One region of the Enterococcus sp. DIV0724b genome, then DNA from elsewhere that is predicted to be linked to it. Evidence: a T-box and tRNA genes for the amino acid it is inferred to sense, from the RefSeq annotation. Region 1 holds a T-box; the other holds one or more tRNA genes.
The links. The T-box of region 1 lies ahead of leuS (leucine--tRNA ligase). A T-box ahead of a tRNA ligase gene usually reads a tRNA of that ligase, here a tRNA-Leu.
Positions count from the first base shown of each region.

Region 2: it has a tRNA-Leu gene. The T-box ahead of leuS (leucine--tRNA ligase) is inferred to sense a tRNA for this amino acid. The anticodon was not compared.

Region 1 covers NZ_CP172890.1:3,026,115-3,038,074, reverse strand. The annotation lists gene IGJ02_RS14080 (LysM peptidoglycan-binding domain-containing protein) at 1-1,632, shown strand, start outside; T-box leader at 1,684-1,965, shown strand; gene leuS (leucine--tRNA ligase) at 2,230-4,743, shown strand; gene fosX (FosX/FosE/FosI family fosfomycin resistance hydrolase) at 4,817-5,218, shown strand; gene abc-f (ribosomal protection-like ABC-F family protein) at 5,656-7,257, shown strand; gene IGJ02_RS14060 (fibronectin type III domain-containing protein) at 7,685-10,321, shown strand; gene IGJ02_RS14055 (hypothetical protein) at 10,332-10,871, shown strand; gene IGJ02_RS14050 (hypothetical protein) at 10,935-11,591, shown strand; gene IGJ02_RS14045 (hypothetical protein) at 11,615-11,938, shown strand.
Region 2 covers NZ_CP172890.1:1,406,932-1,418,891, forward strand. The annotation lists gene IGJ02_RS06525 (metallophosphoesterase) at 1-155, shown strand, start outside; gene IGJ02_RS06530 (Tex family protein) at 273-2,465, shown strand; gene IGJ02_RS06535 (SprT family protein) at 2,468-2,953, shown strand; gene IGJ02_RS06540 (ElyC/SanA/YdcF family protein) at 3,044-3,769, shown strand; tRNA gene IGJ02_RS06545 (tRNA-Leu) at 3,869-3,951, shown strand; gene IGJ02_RS06550 (DUF1310 family protein) at 4,737-5,135, shown strand; gene IGJ02_RS06555 (hypothetical protein) at 5,128-5,538, shown strand; gene IGJ02_RS06560 (hypothetical protein) at 5,557-6,357, shown strand; gene IGJ02_RS06565 (hypothetical protein) at 6,357-6,722, shown strand; gene IGJ02_RS06570 (hypothetical protein) at 6,849-6,989, shown strand; gene IGJ02_RS06575 (DUF4839 domain-containing protein) at 7,546-8,409, shown strand; gene IGJ02_RS06580 (VOC family protein) at 8,496-8,894, opposite strand; gene IGJ02_RS06585 (zinc ribbon domain-containing protein) at 9,132-10,703, shown strand; gene IGJ02_RS06590 (glycoside hydrolase family 3 protein) at 10,818-11,960, shown strand, end outside.

The DNA.
Region 1 (11,960 bases):
TTTTCTGCGCAATCTAGAAGTGTCAGCCCAAGTACCTTTATCGCTGAAATAGCCGGACACGCTCAATCTGTGGCTGCAGCGAACGATCTTTATGCTTCTGTAATGATGGCTCAAGCAATCCTTGAAAGTGACTGGGGGAAAAGCACATTAGCAGCAGCTCCAAACCATAATTTATTTGGAATTAAAGGAAGTTATCAAGGGCAATCTGTTACGATGAAGACGTGGGAAGTTATTAATGGTCAGTGGATTCAAGTAAACGCTGCTTTTAGAAAATACCCATCTTTTTCAGAGTCATTTGGGGACAATGCCTATGTTTTAAGAAATACTTCATTTCAAGCAGGAGTATATTATTATTCAGGCGCATGGAAGAGCAATACAAACTCTTACAGAGATGCAACAGCTTGGTTAACAGGTCGTTACGCGACAGATCCTAGTTATAATACTAAATTGAATAATATTATTACAACATACAATCTAACTCAATATGACACACCTTCATCTGGAGGCGGTAATACAGGCGGTAATACCGGAGAAGGAAACACTGGTGGTAATACAGGGGGAAATAACGGTGGGAACACAGGAGGCGAAACAAGTGGTCAAGATGTGATTCACACCGTAAAAGCTGGCGATAGCTTATGGGCGTTATCTGCAAAATATGGCACCTCGATCGCTAACATCAAAAATTGGAATAAGCTTTCTGGTGATGTTATCTATGTAGGTCAAAAATTGATTGTGAAAAAAGGATCTGGCAATACTGGTGGAGGCAACACTGGAGGAAATACTGGTGGCTCAACAGGAAATACCGGCGGTTCTGGTAATGCAGGAACAACAAATTCTTATTACATAGTAAAATCGGGTGATTCGCTATGGGCAATAGCCAATGCAAATGGCATAAGTATTGCGAATTTACGTCAATGGAATAATTTAAATGGCGATATCATTTATCCAGGCCAAAAATTAATCGTGAAAAAAGGATCTGGCAATACTGGTGGAGGCAGCGCTGGAGGAAATACTGGCGGCTCAACAGGAAATACCGGCGGTTCTGGTAATGCAGGAACAACAAATTCTTATTACACAGTAAAATCAGGTGATTCACTATGGGCAATAGCCAATGCAAATGGCATAAGTATTGCGAATTTACGTCAATGGAATAATCTAAATGGCGATATCATTTATCCAGGTCAAAAACTGATCGTGAAAAAAGGATCTGGGACTACTGGTGGAGGCAACACAGGAGGTAATACCGGCGGCTCAACAGGAAATACCGGTGGTTCAAATACTGGATCAACCAGTAGTTCTTACACAGTAAAATCAGGTGACTCATTATGGGCGATTGCCAATGCAAATGGTATAAGCGTTGCAAATCTACGTCAATGGAACAATTTAAGTGGAGATATTATTTATCCAGGTCAAAAATTGATTGTGAAAAAAGGCCAAGGCGGCTCGACAGGTTCTACTAGTTCAACTGGTAATCAAGGTGGCAGTCAAACCGCGGGCTCACATACTGTGAAAAGCGGAGATACACTATGGGGACTTTCTCAAAAATATGGATCAAGCGTTCAAAAAATCAAACAAATGAACGGTTTATCTGGCGATATCATCTATATTGGTCAAAAGTTGAAAGTTAAATAAAACAATTGAAATTGACTGAAATATTTGGTAGTATGATAGCACATGACAGATATCTAAACAGTGAAGAGGAATAGTAGAAAGAACCATGTTTTAGAGAGCGTATGGTTGGTGAAAATACGCACAGAAGCTTTCGAACTCGCCTTTGAGTTATTTTACTGAATGAGTGCAGAATTGCTCTTTGAGCTTTTTCTGATACAGATGGATGACGAATAGTAATTCGATGATTCTCTAAACTTTACTAAGTAAGATCGGTGACGACCGTTAGCGCGTTGAGGCTTGTAATAATACAAGTAAATTTAGGTGGTACCACGTTGTAGATCACACGTCCTATAGGAATATTTTCCTGTAGGACTTTTTGTTGTTCATCACTACACTTCATTTTGATCTAATCAATTTCTAAGAGCTAATGCTCTAAAAATTGAGGATTTGCGACGGGCTATGCCAGCACAGATGAAGAACGACACAAGGTATAAAAAGGTATCAAACGAGTGAATCAATACCAAGTAAACATTCAGAAAAGCGATTCTAAGAGAATGCAGAACCAGCGTCATCAAACATTATTAATAAAAATGCTACTTAAAATAGGAGGAAACAAACGTGAGTTACGATCATAAAGTAATTGAGAAAAAATGGCAAAAATATTGGGCTAAGCATAATAGTTTCACTACCCACGATGATGTTAGTAAAGAAAAATTTTATGCCCTAGATATGTTCCCTTATCCATCTGGGCAAGGTCTTCATGTTGGACATCCTGAAGGTTATACAGCAACAGATATTTTGTCTCGAATGAAAAGAAGCCAGGGATATAGTGTTTTACATCCAATGGGATGGGATGCTTTTGGTTTGCCAGCAGAACAATATGCTCTAGATACTGGTAATGATCCAGCTGAATTTACGAAAAAAAATATTGAAACATTTAAACGTCAAATCAATTCATTAGGATTCAGTTATGATTGGAATCGTGAAATTAATACGACAGATCCTGACTACTATAAATGGACCCAATGGATTTTCACAAAACTGTATGAACATGGTTTGGCTTATGAAGCAGAAGTAGCAGTCAACTGGGTGCCAGAGCTTGGAACAGTAATTTCAAATGAAGAAGTTATCGATGGAAAAAGTGAACGAGGCGGTTATGATGTTGTCAGAAAACCAATGCGTCAATGGATGCTGAAAATCACAGCGTATGCAGATCGCTTATTAGATGATTTAGATTTAGTTGATTGGCCAGAAAGTATTAAAGACATGCAGCGCAATTGGATTGGGCGTTCTGAAGGTGCCAATGTCACGTTTAAAGTAGCGGGGACAAAAGAGGAATTTACAGTATTTACGACTCGTCCAGATACATTATTTGGTGCAACTTATACCGTTTTAGCACCTGAATTAGAATTGGTGAAAAAAATTACTACACCTGAACAAAAAGAAGCTGTAGAAGCTTATATAGATGCTGCTTCTAAAAAATCTGATTTAAATCGGACAGATTTAGCTAAAGAAAAAACTGGTGTCTTCACAGGTGCTTATGCAATCAATCCAGTTAATGGGGCTGAAATTCCAATCTGGATCGCAGATTATGTTTTAGCCTCTTATGGAACTGGCGCAATTATGGCTGTTCCTGCTCATGATGAGCGTGATTATGAATTCGCAAAAGCATTCAATATCGATATCATTCCAGTATTAGCAGGAGGGAATATCGAAGAAGCACCATTCACAGGCGATGGAGCACACATCAATTCTGAGTTTTTAGATGGTATGAATAAAGAAGAAGCAATAGCTAAAATAAATGAATGGCTAGAAGAAAATAAAGTAGGGAAAAAAGAAGTTAGCTATCGCTTACGTGATTGGTTGTTTTCTCGTCAACGATACTGGGGTGAGCCAATTCCTGTAATCCATTGGGAAGATGGGACAACAACAACTGTTCCAGAATCTGAATTACCTTTAAGATTGCCAAAAACAGATGATATCAAACCAAGTGGAACAGGAGAATCACCACTTGCGAATATTACTGAGTGGATCAATGTAGTCGATCCTGAAACAGGTAAAAAAGGCAAACGCGAAACCAACACGATGCCGCAATGGGCGGGAAGCTCATGGTATCATTTACGTTATATCGATCCACATAACAAAAATGAAATTGCTAATTATGAAAAACTAGAACGCTGGTTGCCAGTAGATATTTATATTGGTGGAGCGGAACATGCCGTACTTCACTTGTTATATGCACGTTTCTGGCATAAATTCTTATATGATATTGGTGTTGTACCAACAAAAGAACCATATCAAAAACTCTATAACCAAGGCATGATCTTAGGTCAAAGTTTCCGTGATAGTCGAGGAGTACTAGTCCCTACGAATATGGTTGAGAAACGTGATGGCGTTTGGGTGAATAGTGAAACAGGTGAAGAGCTAGAAGAAGCACCAGCTAAAATGAGTAAGTCATTGAAAAATGTTGTAAATCCTGATGATGTTGTCGAAAAATATGGTGCGGATACCCTGAGAATGTATGAAATGTTCATGGGTCCCCTTGACGCATCGATTGCTTGGAGTGAAAATGGGCTTGAAGGCAGCCGTAAATTCTTGGATCGTGTATGGCGTTTGATTGTAGATGAAAATAATAAAATGCGTGACCGCATCACGACTATCAACGACGGACGTCTAACTAAGGTTTATAATCAAACAGTGAAAAAAGTGACAGAAGATATGGAAAATCTCCATTTCAATACTGCAATTTCTCAATTGATGGTCTTTGTAAATGAAGCGAATAAAGTGGATGTTTTACCGTATGAATACATTGAAGGCTTTGTTCAATTACTAGCGCCAATCGCACCACATATCGGTGAAGAGCTATGGGCAATCCTTGGAAATGAAGAGAGCTTGACGAATGCACCTTGGCCAACATATGATGAAGCTGCATTGATCGAAGATGAGGTCGAAGTCGTTTTCCAAGTTAACGGAAAAGTTCGTACAAAATTAAATATCGCTCGAGGGTTGAGTAAGGAAGAGTTAGAAGAGAAAGCATTAGCAGCAGAAGAAATCCAATCGTTTATTGAAGGGAAAACAGTACGTAAAGTCATTGTTGTTCCAGATAAATTGGTGAATATTGTAGCGAATTAAATCTATTAGAAACAGAGGTGCTGAATAAAATCAGTATCTCTGTTTCACTATAAATAGGAATGTGAGGGGAAAAATGATCAGTCATATGACATTTATCGTTCGAGATTTAGAAAAAGCTACCCTTTTTTTTGAAACAATATTTTCTGCAAAAGAGATTTATTCAAGTGGAACAGCGATGTTTTCTGTAGCGCAAGAAAAATTTTTCTTGATCGATAATCTTTGGATAGCGATTATGCAAGGGGATTCTTTACCAACAAGGACATATGATCACATTGCATTTAAGATAGAAGAAAGTGAGTATGACAATTACTTAGCGAAAATCAACACTCTCGGATTAGAAATAAAAGCTGGCCGTTCACGAATTGAAGGCGAAGCAAGCTCTATTTATTTCTACGATTTTGATAATCACTTATTCGAACTGCACACAGGAACTCTGGAAGAACGATTAAAACGTTATCGACAAGGGGCTAAATAAACACATTTTGCACAAATAACAGCATCATGCTACAATATACTTAAGAAATGACGAAGGTGGTGAATAAGTACAATGGTCAACATGCCAAAAATAACAACAGGTTTTTCATATATAATAGCGTACCTAGCTTTTTGTCATGTTATTATTTCCATTTTTTTATCTCAAGGGACAAGTGTGTCTAAAAAGGGATAAAAAATTAAATAAAACAGACCATTCAGACTTATTTACTTGAAACGAATCAGTCATAAAATAACAGAAGTATAGTGATTTTTTCGCTCATTTTAAACAGAAGTGTAGTGGAGAATCTCTCGCTAACAGTAAATAATGAAGGTTGAACGGAGAATTTTGTTCAGCTTTTTTGTGTACGCTAAAATTTAGTATAAAAGACGATAACGTTTATTGTCGTTGATCTGTCTGAATGGCAGAAAGAGGAAGAAATGTTAGTACAATTACAAAAAATAACTAAAAATTATGGAACGGAACCACTGTTTGAAGAATTGAATTTACAATTAAACAAGGGTGAAAAAATCGGATTGGTTGGTACAAATGGCTCGGGAAAATCAACAATTTTAAAAATCATCACAGGAATCGAAAACGTTGATTCAGGAACAGTCAGTTGCAAGAAAAACGCACGTATTGGCTATTTAGCTCAAATGCCAGATGTTTGCGAACAGAAAGTCAAAGACTACTTGCTAGAAACGTTCACATTACTAAATACGATTCAAAAGCAATTAACACATTTGGAAGAGCAAATGGCGACTACAGAATGTGACGTAGAAAAAATACTAGCACATTACGGTCAAAAACAAGAAGAATTTCAACAAGCTGGCGGTTACGAGATGGAAAATAAATTGGAGATGATTGCTAATGGTCTAATGATCAATTATTTGTTACCAAAAAAACTTTCGGAATTAAGCGGTGGGGAGCAAACGATTGTTTCATTGGCAAGAATTCTATTACAGGAAAATGATCTTGTACTGTTAGACGAACCAACGAATCACTTGGATGCCAAAAGAATTACCTGGCTGGAAGGCTATTTGGCTCATGAGAAAACGGCTTATTTGATTGTTTCTCATGATCGATTATTTTTAGATCATACAGCTGAAAAAATTGTAGAACTAGAAGATGGCAGATTACTGGAATACAAAGGGAATTACACAGCTTATAAACGACAAAAAGAAGAGCAACTTGAGAAGCTTAGAAAAGATTTTGCCGAGCAGCAAAAGGAAATTCAGAAAATAAAGCTGGCCATACGTCGCTTTCGACAGTGGGGACACGAAGGCGATAATGAAAAATTCTTCAAAAAAGCCAAGCAACTTGAAAAAAGGTTAGAAAAAATTCAAAAAATCCCAAAACCTAAAGATGAAACAGACAAAATAGGTAAAAAATTTAAAGATGTAAATCGTTCAGGTAAAGAAGTTCTTCAATTTAAGGAAGTCAGCAAAAGCTACGCTGATCGAATAGTGTTTGATAAGGTTGAGTTTTCACTATTTTGGAAAGACCATTCGGCGATTATAGGGGAAAATGGTGTAGGCAAAAGCACCTTGCTAAAACTTGCACTAGCATTAGAACCCTTCGATAGCGGCGAAATCAAGCAAGGAACAAACCTTCAGGTAGGCTATTTGCCTCAAGTTATTCAATATGAAAATCCTAAACAAACAGTGCTGCAATCCTTCAGTGAAGGTTGTTCTTTAACAGAACAAGAAAGCCGTCGCGCACTTGCTAAGTACTCCTTTTATAGTGAGGATGTGATGAAACAGGTACGATTTTTAAGTGGCGGTGAAAAAATTCGTTTAGAATTAGCCAAATTGATGCATAATGAGGTCAATTTTTTAGTATTAGATGAACCAACGAACCATTTAGACATTGAGACGAGAGAAGAGATAGAAGAAATACTGGAAGAGTTTAAAGGAACAATGCTAGTAGTTTCACATGATCGCTTCTTTCTACAAAAAATGTTTGATTCGTTTTTAATTGTCGACCAACAGAAAATCAGAAAAGAAACGGGGACATACTTAGATGTACTTGCTTCTAAATAGATAAAGAAAAATATGGAAGAGTAGGCTAAAGGTTGGGACAGAAGAGTTTAACTCCGAGAACCAAGTAAGTATTGTGCAACAGCAGTTTACTATATTTACTGTGTTTTACAATAATTTCAGCATATTTCTCAAGGAGTTACTTCTGCTCCCACCTTTTATTCAGTCTTTTCTTTTTAGCATAGATGTCTAAAGAAAAAGTTAAGAGCTTTGAAAAAACTTAATAATTGTGAAGTATTAAACAAAAGTACTTGAAACAGCGATGTAATATAAATATAGTTTGAAAGGAAAAGTTATAAACTGTGGAATAAATATATAATATTTTAAAAATATAAATATTAAATTGATATTTATATAGAATTGCAATACAATGTTATAAGTAATGTATATTATTGTTGTGTTTTATATAAAATAGTAAGGGAGGACTGTCATGAAAAAAAATATACACTTGATATTTACCTGTTTTATTATAGTAATAATTTTTCCGATTGATTGGTCCTACGCCATAGAAATTGAAAAACCTGCTATAGAGACATCGTCAACAACTGAAGTGATTGAAGAGGATGTAACGTCAGATTCGTCAGAAATGCCAGTCAGTGATTCTTTATCTAGTCAGGAATCAACAATGGAAGAAGTTATAGAAAATGAAAAAATAACGGATAGTAATGATATAAATGACGATAATTCTGAAATAAACAGTAAAAATATGGTGAAAGCAGTTGCTACACAAGATGCAGATGGCTTCTGGTTAGTTGATTCAGCTGCTACTTTGACTGAATATTTAAAGGATAGTCAGAAGCTGAAATTTCGTTTAACCAATAATATCGACTTAGGCTCCACTGGTTATCAGCTTAAAGATGGTGTGATTATCGATGGGGCAAATCATATTATTACATATAATAAAGGGGCTTCAGCTACTAGTGGTTTTTATGCAAATCAAGCAAATGCCGTAATTGAGATTCGTAATACACAGTTTGGAAATCTTGATGGTTCAGGCGCAGTGGGGTATTATGGCTTTTTATCTGGTGGAGCCGCGGCTAATATGACATTTATCTTTGATGGTGTCGATTATTATTCAACAAATGGTCAAATGATCTATAACATAAACGGATCGGTCATTATGCGAGGGCAAAATACGATCGACCAAAGAGGAACAAGTACATATTCCCAAGAATGGGCAGAAATCAATTACGTAGAAATTCAAAGCGGTCATACTTCGATCAAACATTCTTCCAATCAAACAAGTGCATTTATTTGGTCAACTAGTAACTCTTCAGCTAATCCTTATGCAGGTAAATCCCAAATCATAGTTAGAGAAAATGCACAACTTGATATCCAAACAAACAGTAATATGACGTATGGCACGTTGTCGCCAAATTATATCGTTGAAAAAAATGCTGTTTTCAATTTGGACAAGGTGACACTTGCTACAGGAGGTGCAAGAAATCAATTTTTTGCATCGGCTCAAACACAACCAGTAACATTTGATTTCCAAGAAAATGCTCAAGTCGATTTTAAACTCCCTTCACCAATCAATCTCTATACGGCTAAAGGTGGAATGACAGTCGCTGAAAATGCAGATGTCTCACTAGATGTTGTTAGTGGCACTATCTTTTCAACTGCTTCGTCTAGTACATTTGCACTTAACATGAACAAAGCAAAAAAAGTGTCGCTTGCAGGAACGAGTCTGGGAACTTTGGGGCTAAATGGGGCAAATGGTGTAAAGAATTTATCTTTTACAAGTAACTTTTTACAAAAAATAGAAACCTTTTCAAGTAAAACAAGCAGTACACCGACACAAGAAATATTTAAAAAAGCTTCAGATTTGAGTGTTCAAGGAACGAACTTTACAAATATACAAGGTTCGAGTAATCCATTTAGTGCATCAGAAATACTTGCTTTAAAAAATGCACAGAAAATGGTGTTTAGCGAGTTTGTTGATGTTCCAGATCAATTAGGGCTATTTGCATATGATGCATCCGATACATCAATTTCATTACATGGAAGCTCGGTGAATAATGGAAGTCAAGCAACAGAAGTAAAATTCTTTATTTTTTCTGCTGAAGAAGAGGCAAATGATCTAAGAAATGCAAGGCAAATCGTTACGTTAAGATCGTTTGATGATCAAGAAAACACAGCGCTTAATTCATATTATAATGTCACCGTAGATGGCTTAAATCCAAACACCGTTTATTGGGTTCAAATGATTGTTGTTAACCGAGCAGGGGAAAGTGAATTTTCTGATACTGAACTATTTGCTACCAAGCCACAACTAAGTACCCTTACAGCGAACGTCACAAACACTACCGCAATAATCAATGGTGAGCTAGCTAGTGATACAGGGAAGTGGACTGATTATTCAAATGGAGAAGCAGCAGCAATACCTGATCAACAGGCTTATTTTGGCGGTATGTATCGAAAAGTCACAATAGAGTATAGTAAAAATAAGGACTTTCCAGAAAATGAAACAAAAGCTCAAGTCGCTGATCTTTCTGGCAATAAGAATCAAAAATTTAGTACGAAATTAAAAGGACTCGAAGGCGAGGTCACTTATTATGTTCGTGCTAGAGTTGCAGGAGTTTATGGAGAAGAAGTTGTTTTGGCGATGAACCCTTTAACTGAATTTCAAACAGTGACAGAGATAATCAACGTTGAAGTTCCTATCGAAATGGCTTTTCAAACCCAAAATAAAGATTTAGGAACCTTAAATGAAGGCAATGTATCTTCAGCTGAATATCCTGTTATAAACAAAGGGAATACACCAACAAAAATATCCATAACCAATCTAACAAAAGAAAATACAGCAGCTAATCAACTGTTGCTATTAGATAGTCTTTCTGGAAATCCAGGCAAAGATGAACTAGCGCTGCAAATGCTAGTAAACAACAAGCAGGAAGCACCACTTTTTTTAACGAGTGAATTATCTAAGAATCCTTTATCGATTGGCGTTTTAAACGTGAATGAAGAAAAAAAATTGAGCTTGCAAGGCAAGTACTTTAATCCAACGAAACAAGCAGTATTTCCAGACTACAAAGTGACTTTTAAAGTTGAAAAAAATGAAGAATGAGAGGAATTCTATGGATAAGACAAATCAAACAAACGAAGAGAAGAAGAAAAAGAAACGACTGCTGATTTTATTGCTGTTATTCTTGTTAGCTGTATCAGTAGGCGGGTTATATTATTATTTTTCAACTAAAACAGAACCTGTTCAAGTCGTTTCGGGAGAGTATTTGCCAGATACTAAAGGTGCTAAAAAAATGAGTGACAAAGAAGTTAAAGCAGCTGAACAAAAAGCTGTGGACGAAAGTAAATTCAATATGGTCATTAAATCAGAGGCTGTGTTTGAAACTAGTGACAGTGAAGGTAGCTTGTACATTCAAAATCCAGTCGAAAACGGTTATCCGATCAATGTGGTGATTCGTTTAGACAGCAATAATGAACAGGTTTATTCCTCTGGTGCAATTCAACCAGGTTATGAAATAAATGGAGCAAAACTAGAAAAAAAACTTGCTCAAGGAGATCATCCAGCAACCGCCACATTTGATATTTATGATTCAAAAACAAACAAGAAACGTGGACAAGTTCAAGCTGGAATTACAATTCGCATCAACAACTAATCTCGTTATTTAACAGATTTTCTGTTAAAAATAAATCATCTTACACATAGAAGGAGAAACAATATGAAAAAAACTAACTTTTTACTTGCTGCAATGATGCTAGGTCTAAGCGTATCAGGACTAACACAACTAGCTTCAGCAGAAACCATCGATGGAGAAAATTCAGCTGATGTTATCATCAACGGAACAATTGGTAAACTAGACAATACTGATCCAGATGCGACTATTCCAGAAGGTTCTGATGAATGGATCAACGTTACGGTCGATACAGCGACAGCATTTCATACAACGACTGCAAGTGCACACAAGAATATTCAGTCTGCTGATTATAGTATCGTGAATAATTCAGGTCGTGGTGTTGCTGTTACATTGAATAAAATGGAGGGAACACCTAAGTATGTCGATACGTTAACAATCAATGCAAAGGGGAGTGGTTTAGTTGCGACTCCTACTGCGACTAAGTTGGTTGAAAACAATGCTTTAGTTGATTTGACAAGTGCGCCAGTTTGGATGCGTTTAGCTAATAAGGATGGGCGTTTAAATATCGCTAGTGACGCTGCTTCAGCATATGCAAATTCTGCAAAATTTAATTATACTGGGACAACAACCGCTAACTTGCCAATTGACGTCAATGAAAATGCAGCAAAAGAAAACTACACATTAACATTGAAATTCACATCGATCCAAAAAGACGGTACAACAATTGGTGTAACGCCATAATCAAACAAAGGTTGTGATATACAATGAAGCGATTTAGTTGTCACATCATTATATTCATTCTTTTGGCGGGCTGTGGTATCTTGTTTCAAGATTTTGCTTATGCTACTACTGATGTAGAGATCCATGGGCAAATCGGTGGAAATGAAAGGCACACACAGCCATCAAAGGAACCAGAATCAAAAACAGATACAAAATTAGCCCAACCAAAACAAACACATATAGAACTAACGAAATTTCCTAATACTGGCAGTATCATCGAACAGCTAACGCCCATAGGTTTATTGCTGTTGTTGATTTATTTATTGCTTAATCGATGGAAAGCACATAGACATAAACGTTTGGGATAGAGCTGTTGGATTCCAAACTATA
Region 2 (11,960 bases), 1.6 Mb from region 1:
AGACAACTGACTTGTGGCTGTCCGATAATAAAATTGGGATTGATGGGGGCGCTGTGTTTGGTGGTTCCGTTCATGGTGTGATTTTCGATCAAAATGGAATCGTGCAAGATATTGAATATCAAAATTTAAATGGACCTTGGCAGCCTGATTTTTAAACAACTGTTTCTATTTGAACCGAGTAAAGTCTTTTTTAAGCTTTTTGCTCGTCCTATATTTCAACAAGAAAATATGCTAAAATGAAACAGTATGTTAATGAAGAGAGGTATGTAAATATGGCAGAAGCTTATAACCAAGAAGTAGTTGATTTACTTCAGAAAGAATTGACAGAATATCGTCCCAAACAAATCACAACAGTGCTGACTTTATTAAGTGAAGGCAACACTGTTCCTTTTATTGCCCGTTATCGTAAAGAAATGACGAACAGTTTAGATGAAGTGCAAATTCGTGAAATTGAAGAACGGTACACCTACTTAGGTAATTTAGAGAAACGCAAAGAAGAAGTACTTCGTTTAATCGAAGAGCAAGGAAAACTGACAGATGAGTTAGCTAAATCCATTCAAAAAGCGACAAAAATGCAGCAAGTGGAAGATCTATATCGCCCTTACAAGCAAAAACGTCGTACCAAAGCAACAATTGCCAAAGAAAAAGGACTAGAACCTTTAGCAGACTGGTTAATGAGCTTTCCAGCTCAGGCAGATGTAACGGCTGAGGCTGATAAATATGTGGATGCTGAAAAAGAAGTTGATTCAGCGGAAGCAGCATTGCTAGGTGCGCATGAAATCATTGCTGAACGAGTATCCGATGAGCCTAAATTCCGTACTTGGATTCGTGATTTTACCTTTAAACATGGGCAATACGTAAGTACAGTTAAAGACGAAGAGAAAGACGAGAAATCAGTTTATGAAATGTATTATGATTTTTCTGAACCTGTTAGTAAAATGGTTTCTCATAGGGTCTTAGCAACAAATCGTGGTGAAAAAGAAGATATCTTGAAAGTTACTCTTTTGGTAGAGGAAGAAAAAATCAATTCTTATTTAGAACGACAATTGATTGGAAATAATAAACAATCTCCAACAGCGCCTTATGTTGAAACAGCGTATTTGGATAGTTACAAACGATTTATTGGTCCAGCCATCGAACGTGAGATTCGTAATGAATTGACTGAAAAAGCCGATGAACAAGCAATCAATATTTTTGGTGAGAACTTACGTAATCTATTGCTTCAACCACCATTGAAAGGCAAAGTCGTTTTAGGGTTTGATCCAGCTTACCGAACAGGATGCAAAATGGCGATTGTCGATGCCACAGGTAAAGTATTAGCGATCCAAGTGATTTATCCTCACAAACCAGCTTCAGGAGAAAAACGTGCAGCAGCAGGTCCTGCTTTTAATCAGTTGATTGAAAAGTATCAAGTTGAAATGGTGGCGATCGGTAATGGAACAGCTAGCCGTGAATCTGAGCTATTTGTTGCTGAACAATTAAAACAAATCAAACGGGACGTTTTCTATGTGATCGTTAACGAAGCAGGAGCGTCTGTCTATTCTGCGAGTGATGTAGCGAGAACTGAATTTCCAGATCTACAAGTAGAAGAAAGAAGTGCGGTCAGTATTGCTCGCCGTTTGCAAGATCCTTTAGCAGAACTTGTAAAAATCGATCCGAAAGCGGTCGGCGTCGGTCAATATCAACATGATGTTTCCCAAAAACGTTTAGCAGAACAATTGGATTTTGTTGTAGAAACAGCTGTTAACCAAGTCGGCGTAAATGTAAACACAGCTAGCCCACAATTATTACAACATATTTCTGGTTTAAACAAAACGACTGCTCAAAACTTAATGGCCTATCGAGATGAAAATGGTGCCTTTACGGCTCGTAATCAAGTTAAAAAAGTTCCTCGTTTAGGTCCAAAGGCTTATGAACAAGCGATTGGGTTCTTGCGAATTCCAAATGGGAAAAACATATTGGATAATACAGGGATTCATCCAGAAAGTTATGATGTTGCTAAGGCAATTTTAGAAAAAGCCAACGTTAAATTAGCAGAACTTGGAACTCCAGAAGCTGCCCAAAGCATTAAAGGATTGTCATTAGATCAATTAGAATCTGAATTAGCTGTTGGGAGTGAAACCTTGAAAGATATCATCCAAGCATTAGTCCAGCCAGGAAGAGACATGCGTGATGAAATGCCTGCTCCTCTTTTAAGAAAAGATGTCTTATCCATGGAAGACCTTAAATCTGGAATGGAGTTGCAAGGTACAGTTCGAAATGTTATCGATTTTGGTGCTTTCGTTGATATTGGTGTAAAACAAGATGGCTTAGTCCACATTTCAAAACTTAGTACAAAATTTGTTAAACATCCTACAGATGTCGTTGCTGTAGGAGACGTTGTGACCGTTTGGGTAGAAGATGTAGACATGAAGAAAGGGCGCATTAGTCTAACGATGTTGCCGCAAGCTGAAAGGAAAGATTGATTTTGAGCAGTTTTTCGAAAGAAGGAAAACCAACAAAGCCAGTATTTACCGATGAACAGTTACAAAAGTTAGTAGAAGAAATTTCGTTGGCTTTTTTTGAAAAAAAGTTTAGGCATAAAGCTTTTTTCAATCGACGGTTGAAAACCACAGGTGGGCGGTATCATTTAAATTCTCATGATATTGATTTTAACCCGAAAGTTATTGAACTTTATGACGAAGACGAATTAATCAAAGTCATCAAACATGAATTATGTCATTATCATCTTCATATTGACGGCAAGGGCTATCAGCATAAAGATTCTGACTTTAAGACATTGTTAAAAAAAACGGGTGGAAGTCGTTATGTTCGACCTTTAGTAGAGCAAAAGCCGCAATCTTATCATCAATATCAATGCGAAAAATGTCAAACATTGATTTTAAGAAAACGTAGAGTCAATACCCAAAAATTTGTTTGCGGCAAATGTCGAGGGAAACTTGTAGAAGTTTAGACAAAAGTGTTTAGCTCTGAGAAAGAAGAGCTAAACACTTTTGTGCTACCCTCTTTGTATTATTGACGGAAAAGGAAAGTAGGGAACAAGATGATTCGCCAATGGAATGAAGTAATCAACTATTTAGCTGCACAAGAAAAAATAACAGGAAGCTATGATTTAGCAATTTTGGCTGGAAATAGTCTTCCTTATCTTGCCGATGAACTGATACACTTATATAAACAAAAAAAAGTATCTGCGGTTTTACTTGTAGGTGGTATCGGTCACGCTACGCCTTTTTTACGAAATAATTTTAAAAATATGGGAATTGACGTCTCGGATGCTAGTGAAACTGAAATGTATTTAGAGTATTATAAAATGAAATATGATATAGCTCCAGAGTTATTCTTAACAGAAATGCACTCAACCAATTCTGGTGAAAATGCACTCTTTTCTTTAGAGGTTGTAAAAAAAGCTAGAATAGCGCAAAAGAAGGTCTTATTACTGGAAGATCCGATTTTACAAAGAAGAATCAAGGCGACCTTTGAAAAACATTGGCAAGAAACGAACACAATGTTTACAAATTATGTACCAATCGTGCCTTATCTGAAATCTATAGATAAAACCATTCTTTTTGAAGATGATAGACTTAATGGTTTATGGACAAAAGAATATTTTCTGTCTTTAGTTTTAGGGGAGATTCCTCGATTGAGAAACGATGAATATGGTTACGGACCAAAAGGAAGTAATTACATCGGGGAAGTAGAAATTCCAAATAATGTCAGTAGGGCTTATGATGAGCTATGTCAAGTATATGCGTATAAGCAGCAGCGTTAACTTTTATTATGTACGTTTGCCTGTTAGATGAACCATTGACAAAAGGTAGGCCGTATTTTATCATATGTTAAGATACACTTATTTCATAAAACATAAAATGCGGTCATGGCGGAATGGCAGACGCGCCAGCTTGAGGGGCTGGTGGGGGCAACCCCGTGGAAGTTCGAGTCTTCTTGGCCGCATAGTTCAAGCCTAAACCTTAGTACATATAGGTTTAGGTTTTTTTTAATGTCTCCATAAAAGTTCTGATGAACGAAGCGATGTAATAATTTGTAGAAAAACTAGTGTATCTATTAGGGCAATTACTCTAGTTTTTTAAGTCGATACAAGCTATTTTTTTCTGTAATTTCTCTTGAGGATGAGCATAATATTTTATAAATACATCAAAGGTATTCCCTAAACTATCTGCAATAGCTTGTAAAGTTGCACCATAGTTGGTATTTTCATTATTGTTATTAATATAGCATTAAAGTGGCGTATGTATAACTCAACGAATAAAGTTGATAATGGGGAAGGTTGGAATTTGATTTTATGGGAGATGTACAAGAATTAAATAAATAAAATCACCGATTTTTGAAGACTATATTTATTAAGTCCTAGGAACCTGTTTTGGTGGTTTTAAGATAATAACTTGATCAATTTTAATGATTAAACTTGCAGATGCCAAATACGTATATGATAGCAGTGAGGCTAGCCAAATAGATATTGAGCATGCTGTTATTGAACTACAGCAAGCAATTAATAACTTAGTATAATAAGAAAAGGGTTTGTAAGTGTAAAAACTTGCAAACTCTTTTTAAATGGACAAACTTGGATAAAAATCATAATTTCAACATATAAAAATAGTATATTCATAGTTTCAACTCTATCAATTTTATTGTACATTTCGTAAAATAAATAGTAATTAGAATTAAAGTTTAATTATGATAAGTACACTTTTTTAGTAAATGGAAAAAGTAGGTGGAAAATGAAAAAGAAACTATTAGTAGTTATAGGTATTATTGTAATAATTACCATTGGGATTGGAGGGAAAGTGATGTTAGACAATAAGAAACAAGAGGATAAAATGATTAAGATTGTGAATAGTCAAGAAGCAAAAGAAGTATTTGAGAATGGTTTAAAAGTACTAGACCCGAAAGCACTCACAGAAGAAGGAATTATTAAATCGTATGAAATTGATGAAGAAAGTATCAAACATAATCCTATGGGTGGAATTAACGGTACTTTAATCATTGATGCAGATAAAGAGTTATATGTAAGGTTTCATTTAGACAAAAACAATAATGGGCAGTTTAAAAAATCTGTAATTTCAGGTAACTCTTCGAAATTAGGTGAGAAATTGAGAGGGGGAACAATTGATGACTAAAGCTTATTCTGATGAGGAACGTGTTGAAATTGCATCCAAAGAATACGAAGAATGGTTAATAAAAGATGAAGTCAGACTTGATAATAATGATTTAGTTGGAGTGATATCCATTGTGAATGATAAATCCACTGGAGAACAATCTTTTGTTATTACAGATAAGTATTGTCCTGCCTCTTCATCAATCGAACAAAGAAACCAAGTAAAAGAAGTTACGGTAATTTATCGTGGTTCTTCTTTTGAGTTATCATCAGATGCTGCCAAAGACTGGTTATTAAATGATATTCCCACTGGAATACAAGTGATTAATGGTGGTGGAGCAGTAGCAACGCCACAATTGCAGTCTTCGGCAGAAACCTTAAAAAATGCCATGGAACTATATCCAAATGCACAAGTATTTGTTTAGGGACACTCATTAGGTTCCATGAATGCGCAATACGCAGTTTCAGATTTATCTGATAAGGATAGTTTACGTATTGCAGGTGGATTTTTTTATGAAGGGCCAAATATCTATGGTGTTCTTTCCCCAAAACAACAAGCAACGGCAGATGCATTAACAAAACTAAACAAATTATTTAATTATGTTGATTCAAAAGACATTATAGCAATCGGTTATGGTTCGGGTAAACTATCAGTAGGAAATATTATTAGAATAAACTCCAAAAAAGTAGGACTTATTGACCAACATATGTGGGGTGGATATGATTTTAATAAAGATGGAAGTATTAAGGCTCCAAAAGAAGGGAGTCTCCAACTGGCTAAATACATGGTAACTCAACAACTATCTGCAATAGATATGATGAGAAAGAGTCTTATGAAAAGCGGTGGTGGTCTTTCTAAATCTGAAGAGATTTTTCTTGATGCATCAGAAGCAATGGCAATCACCCAAGGGATGAAACAAACAATCAGTGGCGAAATTACAGAGCTCAAACAAATGTATACAGACGGTATCAAAAATGCAGGAGATTTGTGGAGAACAACCAAATCGAATGCTGAAAATACGGGTTCCCATTTATCTTATGGAGAGTGTATAGATGCATTAGCTAGAGGAAATGCAACAGAAAATAATATTGTAAGAGAACCAGTCCGTGAATATGAGGAGAAATTAGCGAAAGCTACAAAGATAAGCCGAAATTATGATGAATTATTACAGAAAATAAGGGAGTCAATTACGAAACAATTACAAACAGACCAAGAGTTAGCGAATCAGATAAGGAGCATGTAATGGACAAAGAAGAAGAGCTATCTAAAAAATTGGATGCTTTAGAAACAGACTATAGAAAAGAAAAACAACAAATAAAAGAAACAATAGAGGATGTTCATCAGGAGAATCGGGCGTTCCGTAGGGAAATTGAAAGTTTAGCTGATTATGTAAGATACATGGCAAAAAGTGAAGAAGCTACTGAACCTGAAGCATTGCAACAAGCTTATAGATTCCTTCAAGAAGCGCAAGAAGAAGGTCAAATGGTCATTAAGAAAACATTGAATAAATTAGATGATGAGCAAGAAGAACAAAGGCTTTCGTATCAAAAAAAAAGAATGTCCTATGAAGAGGATATGTTACTAGCAAGAAAAGAAAGGAATTCTTAAATGTTAGATGCACTAAAAGAAAATTTAGCGGATATCCGAAAAGAATTAGAAAAAAAGTTGATTCAAACATTTGTAGCTAATTAAAGCCATGCAACATCTGAAAATCGTAAACAAATGATGAACCAAATGGAAAAAGAAAAGATGATCGGGTTAAAAAGTACAAGTTCCAGTTATCTATCCAGTTTTAAAACATCAGCAAAAGGGCAATGGGTAAAGCAAGCAGAACAAATATTTAAACAAACCACTGAGCAATTTGATGACTTATAAAAGCATAATTTATCAGGTGAGAGGTGCAATTACATTGATGACTCTTTTTTTGTACTTCTATTTTTAACGGCTATAGGAGCCTGCCTAGTGCGTATTATTGACGAGGTGTAATTAGGCAATGCACTCTAATTTAAAACGTCTAAAAATTAACTTGGTAGCTTTTAACAGTAATTTAGATAACCAACCGTTGGAAATGAAATATTGATTTATCTCAAATACCCATATTAAAGATTAAATAACGCAGAAAATACATAAGTGATAGGCGATAAAAATTTTTCAGAGAACATTGATTTTCATTTTATAAAAAAAGTTGAATTTAAAAATATCAGAAAAGTTGAAATCAAAATATCCGTATGAAATCAAGTTAATTCAATTCATAATTAAATAACAATCAAACATGATGGGAAATTTGTGGGAACGTACAAGAATGATTGTATAATAGATTTAGGAAGAAAACTTACAGTTAAATTTTAAACAAAATTACTAATGACAGGTAGCATTATTTATAATTAAATGAATGGTCGTTACATATGAATCGCACGAGGAGATTATTAAGATGAAAAAGATACAAGGTTTTTTGTTTACTATTGTGGTAATTTTTTTTAGTTTTATATTGGTTGGCTGTAATAGTGAGAAAAAAGAAGATACAATGATAAAAACTCCAGCAAGTGCAAAGGAATTAAAGAAAGAAAATTATGAAGATGTACAAAAACTTTTCAACCAAGCTGGATTTGAGGACATTGTATTAAAAGAAGAAGCTGACTTAAAAATAGGTTTATTATCTAAAGAAGGTGATGTAGATTCTATATCAATTGATGGTGATACAAAATTTGAAAAAGGTGACTCTTTTGATAAAACTGCGGAAGTAGTAATAATTTATCATGTTTTCCCTCAGGAAGATAGCACACCTTCTAATTCTAAAGAGGAAAGCAGTAGTCATTCTTTAACAAGAGAAAATAGCACGTCTAACTCACCAAAGAAGTCTGAATCTTCTTCTACTCAAGAAGTAAAAATAGAAGAAAAAGCAGATAATGAAATTATTACTGTTGAAAATAATTCAGAATTTGTAAATGTATTAACAGGTATTGACGATTATAAAGCCTACAAAGAATTTGCAGAAAAATATAAAAATCGTAAAGTAGAGTTTGATGGAAATATTGCTTACATGTCTTTACACGGAAATAATAAAACTCGATATGATTTCTTAATAACGCCTGGTAACTATGACTCTAATGGTAATAGTGGAGCTAATTTTCAAATTAACAATAAGAATGTTACTTACGATTTACATTTAACAGGTGATAACATTCCTGACTCCATTTCAGAAGGTCTTAATATACACATAATTGCAACAATTGACAGTTACAATGAGAATGCTGATCTTTTGATGATAACGCCTATAGAAATAAAAATTAGATAAATTAAGAAAAATGAGTTTGGGGCAAAATCAGATTTTTTCTGACTATTGGCCCAAACTCAAAATTATAACTTATGTGTATTGTTTTTTTACATACTCATCCATGTCGGTTCCAAAGAATTTCCATCTGGATCTTGCACTTCAAGACCAAACATCATATCTTCTGGAATACCCATATCAACCTTATAAAAATCGCCACCATTTGCCTTAGCCGTTTCAGCAAATTTCTTCACAGCATCTGCACTTTCCAGACTAAACGCAACTAAAACACCACTAGTTGTTTTTGTATCTGCAATTTTTTTGTCTTTGATAAATTTACTGTAAAAATCATGATTTAACAACATAACCCAAAAGTTATCATCCCAAACCATTGAGCTTGTTTCTTCGGTAGAAAATTCTTGGTTTTTTTTGAATCCCAATTTTTCGTAAAATTCTGTAGAACGTGCTACATCTGTTACTGGGAAATTTACAAATACCATTGTTGCCATAAAAATTCAACCTTCTCTCTTTTTGTTGTTTAGTGCAATTAGAGCATCTCATGAGCTGAATTTTTTGTCAAAAATAAAGAATTAAGTTAAGTCTGTTATTTAAATAAGGAAACCTCTCTTTATTTTACTATGAGACTTTAAATTATACTTATTTTTATTGTAAAAAAAGTTGACTTTTTGTCAATAAAATAGAATGATAGAGAGGAACCAAAAAAATAGTAAAAATAGGAGAGAAAAATGAAGATTTGTCAGTCATGCCAACATGAAAACGAAGAAGCAGCACTGTTTTGTGAAAATTGTGGGGATAAGATCAAAACACAGCCGATTACTCAAGCGGAAAATGATGATACATTTGAGTTAAAAACACCAGAAGTAGCTGGAAATAATACCTGTTCATGCGGTACAGTATTAGAGGAAGAAGACCAGTTCTGTACAACTTGTGGGGAATCTGTATCAAAAGATCCCACTTATCACCTAGAAGATGCTCAGGTAAGCAAAGTAAAACAACCAATGAAACAAAAACAAAAGATTTTAATTACGCTATCTGTTGCGCTTATGTGCCTAGTTTTTGGCACTTATTTTGCTGCGAAAAATTATTATAGTCAAGAGAACCAGCTTAAGAGAATGGTAGAAATCGTTAAAAATAAAGATGTCAATAAGATGGAACAATTGACGGTTTCAGTGGATCCTAATTATAATGTAACAAGAAAAGAAATAAAAAAGTATTTTGATTATTATGGACGTAACGAACACAAAGAAGCTTTTTCTCGACTGATTGAACAATTAGGCAACGTTGATAATCATACAGGAGTGTTATCGCTGATAAAAAATGGCAAAAAGTTTTTGCTGTTTGATCATTATCAATGGGCTTTAAAACCAGGCTACATAACGATTAAAGCGAATCAAAAAGATATGAAGTTATTCTTGAATAATCAAGAAAAAGAGACAACCGATAAAGCGCAGTTTCAAACTGTATGGGGGCCGTTAACTCCAGCAGAATATACAGTCAAAGGTGAGTTAGCTGGTGAAAAAAGCGAAACAACAATCGACTTGCTTCAACGTCAGAATTCTGGTGATAATCAAACGAATCAAGTAAATTTGGACTTTCGTAAAATCTCATTTAAACTTACTTCTAATATCTCTGAAGCCGATGTTTTTATTAATGATAAAAAAATAGGACAACTGTTGGCTGGCGAATACGAAGTAAAAAATCTGATTTGGCACCAAGAAATGACTGTTCAATTGAAACAAGCGCTAGAAGATAAAAGTGTTATTGAAACAAAACCTTATATAATAAACGATTCGTCTTTTGATGCAAGCGAATATGATCCAGAATCGTACTCTTCGATTATTAAACTGGATTTTGCTGGTATTCAAGGAGAGTCCAATATTGAATGGTTTTTAAACAGTTTTTATTCAACTGTTTCTGGCTATACAAGTACGTATTCAACTTATGATGAAACAACGAAACAAAAGTTTTCGAATCATTTTATTGATGGCAAAGACAATGCGGAGTATCAAGATTTCAATACGTTTATTCAATCAGTGCGTGATAGTAAAGTCAAAAGCTCGGTAACGGGTTCCCCAACTGTGGAGTCGGTTAAAATGACTGGGAAAAACAGTTACGATGTTCAATACTTAATCAAATACAAAACGAATTATAAAGAGTATAAACAACCAGATGTCACGCAACTATTTCGTTACAAAAAAGCAACACTTATTTATAATGAAGAAGAAAAGCAGTTTGCTATCAAAAGTTTAGGCGGTAAAGAGAATTTTGAAGTGGTAGATAATGGTGGAATAGACTAAACGACTGAGCTTAATTAGTTTCATAAACTACCCTCATATTTTCCTGTTTTTTTATGGGAACCTGAACGAGCTCATTGCACTTTTAGAGGAGGAACCATCATCAATAATAAAAAAATGATTGTCAGCGCGGTACTTATTTTACTTTTGATTTTTAGCATTAGTTTAGCTGTTATTTTATTATTTAATCAGACCGACAATACAGTGGAGCAAAAAAGTTCGAGCAGTACACTCACAAAGGGGACTGAAGAAACAACGAATTCGATGAAGAAAAACGAAAAACAATCTGCGAAGAATCAAGAAGAAGTGATCAATGACACGATTTCTTCAATGAGTATCGAGGAAAAAGTCGGGCAGTTATTCTTAGCTCGTGTACCGATAGAAGGACAATTAGAGAGTATTGAAGCATATCATTTAGGTGGTTACCTTCTATTTGGTCGTGACGTTGAGATGGAAACGTCAGATTCACTGAAGGAAAAAATAAAAAGCTATCAATCTAGCAGTAAATTACCGTTATTCATTGCATCAGATGAAGAAGGAGGGACAGTTTCTCGTTTGAGTAGAGGAACAGATTTAGTTCCAGCAGAATTTAAAGCACCACAGCAAGTATATCAAGAATCTGGATGGGAAGGGATTCGCTCAGATATTCAGGAAAAAGCCAAAGTCTTACATTCTTATGGGATTCAAGGTGGTTTATTCCCTGATGCAGATGTGTCAACTGATCCCGAAGCTTTTATCTATGACCGAACATTAGGACTTGATGCGCAACAAACAAGTGAATACGTGAAAATAACTGTGGAGGAGTTAAAAAAACAAAAAATTGCTTCAACGTTGAAACATTTTCCAGGTTATGGAAATAATCGAGATTCTCATGTAGAAATTGTTTACGATACTCGCAGTCTAGATGAGCTTAGAAATAATGATTTCTTGCCTTTTAAAGCAGGAATAGCAGCAGGAGCAGACAGTGTTCTAATTTCTCACAATATCATTACGAGTATTGACGAAGCAATGCCAGCATCGATCTCCCGACCAGTTCATGATATTTTGCGAAATGAATTAGGATTTCAAAACGTTATCATGACAGATGATATGGATATGGCGGGGCTGGCAGATTTTATTTCGCAAAAAGAAGCGGGACTGGCTGCATTAAAAGCAGGAAATGATTTAATTTTGTCTTCTTCTTTTCAAGAACAGATTCCATATGTTTTACAAGGAATCGAAGAAGGAGTATATACTGAAAAAGAGTTGAATCAATCGGTT